Regions from separate parts of the Kineococcus rugosus genome, predicted to be linked through region 2. Evidence: predicted binding sites of a transcription regulator. Region 2 holds the regulator's gene; the other holds the start of a gene.
What was found. The regulator HspR, encoded in region 2, represses chaperone genes until heat shock. The targets are predictions, from matches to a motif close to ANTTGAGNCNGNCNGNCTCAANT.
Positions count from the first base shown of each region.

Region 1 (2,196 bases), on a different contig from region 2:
CTGGCGCAGGGAGGCGTTCACGCGGGTCGCCACCGTCGCCAGCACGGTGTCGCCGGCGGCGTGGCCGAGGGTGTCGTTGACGGCCTTGAAGCGGTCCAGGTCGAGGAAGAAGACCGCCACGGCGCGCTGGTGGCGGCGCGCGGCGTACAGGGCGTGCTGGAGGCGGTCCAGCAGCAGCGTCCGGTTCGCCAGCCCCGTCAGGGCGTCGTGGGTGCTGGCGTGGGCGAGGTCCTGCTGGGCCTGGACGAGCTGCTGGCGGTCGGCGGCCAGCACCAGGTAGGACACCGCCATCCGCGCCAGCAACCGGGCCCAGTGCAGCTCCTCCAGCCGCCAGGTGCCGGGCCGGCGGCGGTAGAGGTCCAGCACGCCCCACACCCGGTCCCGGCTGATCAGCGGGATCGCCACGACCGACAGGAGGCCCTCCTCCAGGAGCCGGGTCACGTACTGCGGCCACGCCGTCTGCACCGGGTCGCGCACGTCGTCGACGACCACCTCGACCCCGAACAGCAGCGCGTCGTGGCAGGGCCCCTCCTGCATGAGCTGCTGCAGCTGCTCGACGGAGGTCACCGCGGCGTGGTCGGCGTGCACGAAGCGCAGCAGGGTGCCGTCGTTGACCATGACGCCGGCGCCGTCGACGTCGAGGTGCTCGGTGGCGATGTCCACCAGCTGCTTCAGCAGCTCCTCCGGGCCGGCCTGCCCGCTGGCGGCCACCGCCAGCTCGGCCAGGGCGGCGCTCATCGCCTCCGGCACCGTGTCGGCGCGACCGGTGCCCGGGTGGGGGGTTCGGGGATCCATCGGTCGACCACCGCTCTGGCAGAGGGGGAGCCGGGGTACGACCCTGCGGCGACGGTACGCCGCCCACCGGAGAGCGGCAACGGCGCGCACGCTCATCAGAGTTGAGCGGAACAAGCTCAACTCTGGCAGAGTTGTCACCGGTGTCGAAGCCGTCCACCCACGTCTGGAGGTAGTCCGTGGACCTCAAGCTCACCACCCGCGCCCAGGAAGCCCTGGCCGACGCCGTCGGCCGGGCCACGTCCGCGGGTCACCCCCAGGTCGAGCCCCTGCACGTCCTCGCCGCCCTGCTCGGCCAGGACAACGGCGTCGCCGGGCACCTGCTCGCCGCCCTCGGGGCCGACCAGGCCCTCGTGACCCGCCGCGTCGAGGGCGCCCTGGCGTCCCTGCCCAGCGCGTCCGGCAGCAACGTCAGCCAGCCGCAGCTGTCCCGCCCCGCCCTGCAGCTCATGCAGGCCGCCGGCGACGAGGCCCGCGCCCTCGACGACGCCTACGTCTCCACCGAGCACCTGCTGCTCGGCGCCGCCGCGTCCACCTCCGCCGCCGGGGAGGCCCTGCGCGCCGTCGGCGCCACCCGCGACGCCCTGCTGGACTCCCTGCCGTCCGTCCGCGGCGGCGCGAAGGTCACCTCGCCCGACCCCGAGGGGACCTACCGGTCCCTGGAGAAGTACGGCGTCGACCTCACCGAGCAGGCCCGCCAGGGCCGCCTCGACCCCGTCATCGGCCGCGACGCCGAGATCCGCCGCGTCGTGCAGGTCCTGTCCCGCCGCACCAAGAACAACCCCGTCCTCATCGGCGAACCCGGCGTCGGCAAGACCGCCGTCGTCGAGGGCCTCGCCCAGCGCATCGTCGCCGGCGACGTCCCCGAGTCGCTGCGCGGCAAGCGGCTCATCTCCCTCGACCTGGCCAGCATGGTCGCCGGGGCCAAGTACCGCGGCGAGTTCGAGGAACGCCTCAAGGCCGTCCTGAAGGAGATCCAGGACTCCGACGGGCAGGTCGTCACCTTCATCGACGAACTGCACACCGTCGTCGGCGCCGGGGCCGGCGAGGGCGCCATGGACGCCGGCAACATGCTCAAGCCCATGCTCGCCCGCGGCCAGCTCCGCCTCGTCGGCGCCACCACCCTCGACGAGTACCGCGAGCGCATCGAGAAGGACCCCGCCCTCGAACGCCGCTTCCAGCAGGTCTTCGTCGGCGAACCCTCCGTGCCCGACACCATCGGCATCCTGCGCGGGCTGCGCGAACGGTACGAGGCGCACCACAAGGTCGCCATCTCCGACGCCGCCCTCGTCGCCGCCGCCACCCTGTCCGACCGCTACATCACCGCCCGCCAGCTGCCCGACAAGGCCATCGACCTCATCGACGAGGCCGCGTCCCGGCTGCGCATGGAGATCGACTCCTCGC
Region 1 covers NZ_JBJLSJ010000037.1:17,784-19,979, forward strand. The annotation lists gene ACRYM6_RS18680 (putative bifunctional diguanylate cyclase/phosphodiesterase) at 1-795, opposite strand, end outside; gene clpB (ATP-dependent chaperone ClpB) at 972-2,196, shown strand, end outside.
Region 1: a site for HspR is predicted at 895-917, ahead of clpB (ATP-dependent chaperone ClpB). Genes of this name have one in related genera too.

Region 2 (2,196 bases):
CGGACACCCGGGTGTTCCTCAGCCAGGACATCGGCCCGACGGGTCTGCTGGAACGGGAGAACGCGACCATCCTGAACGCCGCGCTGCACAGCGTGGCGCGGTCGGTCACGCAGGCCCTGGTCACCGTCGTGGCCGAGGAGGGGCTGGACGCGCAGACGTTCTTCGCCCAGAACGACGGCACCCTGATGTCCCTGGACCACACCGCCCAGTACCCGGTCCTGACCATCGGCTCGGGACCGGCGAACTCCATCCGCGGGGCCGCGTTCCTGTCCGGCACCCAGGACGCCGTCGTCGTCGACGTGGGCGGGACGACGTCCGACCTCGGCGTCCTGGTGAAGGGTTTCCCGCGCGAGTCGACGCTGCCGCGCGAGATCGGCGGCGTGCGCACGAACTTCCGGATGCCGGACGTGCTGAGCCTGGGCGTCGGCGGCGGGACCGTCGTCGACCCCGCGACCGGGGCCGTCGGGCCGGGCTCGGTCGGGTACCGGATCAGCCGCGAGGGGTTGTCGTTCGGCGGGAGCACCCCCACCCTGACCGACGCGGCCGTGCTGGCCGGCGCCGCGGTCGGGGGGCTGTCGCTGCCCCCTCAGCCGCCGTCGGTCCAGCAGGCGCTGCGGGAGGGGCTGGAACTGGCCCGGACCCGGCTGGCCGACGCCGTCGAACGGCTGTCCTTCGGCCGCACCGACGTCCCGCTGGTGGTCGTCGGCGGCGGCGCGTTCCTGGTGCCGGACCACCTGCCCGGCCTCGGCCCCGTCGTCCGCCCCGACCACGGGGACGTCGCCAACGCCGTGGGCGCGGCGATCTCGCTGGCCGGGGGGCGCGCCGACCGGATCGCCGCCCTGGAGGACCGCGACCGGGCCGTCGAGGACGCCGCGGAGGCCGCCACGGCGAAGGCGATCCAGGCCGGGGCCGACCCGCTGGCCGTGACCGTCGTCGACGTGCTGGAGACCCCGGTGACCTACACCGACCGCCCGACCGTCCGGGTCTCGGTCAAGGCCGCCGGCCCGCTGGCCCGGGTGGGCGAGCGACGGCTGTCGCGGGTCTGAGCGGTCCCGGCCGCCGCGGCGGGCCCAGCGGGTTCAGCGGGTTCAGCGGGTGCGGTCGGGCCGCCACACCACCAGCGCCGTGGAGCGCTGCGACTCCGGGCGCCGGCCCAGGGGGGTCGCGACGATGTCGCCGGCGACGCCGGCGGCGAAGATCCGCCGGGCCTGCTGGCGGACGTGGGCGATCTCGCCCTCGAGCTCCTCGACCCGCTGGCCGAGGGCGAGGACCTGGTTCTCCAGGTCCATGATCCGCTTGATGCCGGCGAGGTTCACGCCGTCCTCCTGGGACAGCCGCTGCACCTCGCGCAGCTGGGCGATGTCCCGGGCGGAGTAGCGGCGGCCGCGGCCGCGGGCCCGGCTGGGCGAGACGAGGCCGAGGCGGTCGTACTGCCGCAGCGTCTGCGGGTGCATGCCCGCGAGGTCGGCCGCCACCGAGATGACGAACAGCGGGTCGTCGTCCTGGTACACCTCGTCCTCCTCCCGCCCTTCCGGGTCGTGCGTGTCGTCAGCCGCGGGCCGTCAGCTCCGGGCCCGGTCGGCGAGCCCGGCGCGCGGGTCGTCCCCGGCGGTGGCCTTCGCGAACGCCTCCACGGCTTCGCGCACCGCGCCGTCGACCCGCTGCGGGACGACGACCTCCACCGTGACGAACAGGTCGCCCCGCTCGTCGGTGGAGCGGGACCGCTTCACCCCGCGGCCCTTCAGCCGCAGGGACCGGCCCGAGGGCGTCCCGGCGGGGACCTTCACCCGGACGGTCGTGCCGTCCAGGGTGGGGACCTCGACGGTGGCGCCGAGCACGGCCTCGTCGAAGGACACCGGCAGCGTCATCCGCAGGTCGTCCCCGTCCCGGCGGAACACCGGGTGCGGTTCGACGTGCACGGTGACCAGCAGGTCCCCGTTGCCGCCCGCCCCGGGCAGGCCCTGGCCGCGCAGCCGCACCTTCTGGCCGTCGCGCACGCCCTGGGGCAGGCGCGCGTTGACCGTGCGGGGCTGGCCGCCGCGCGGGTCGGGGACCCGCAGGGAGACCGTCTTGCCCTCCAGGGCGTCGCGGAACGAGACCCGCGCCGAGGCGTCGAGGTCCTGCCCGCGCGCCGAGGAGGCCTGCGGCCCGCCGAAACCGCCGGGGAAACCCCCGGGCGCGGCACCCCCCTGGCCG
Region 2 covers NZ_JBJLSJ010000015.1:75,800-77,995, reverse strand. The annotation lists gene ACRYM6_RS10755 (hydantoinase/oxoprolinase N-terminal domain-containing protein) at 1-1,046, shown strand, start outside; gene ACRYM6_RS10750 (heat shock protein transcriptional repressor HspR) at 1,089-1,454, opposite strand; gene ACRYM6_RS10745 (DnaJ C-terminal domain-containing protein) at 1,563-2,196, opposite strand, start outside.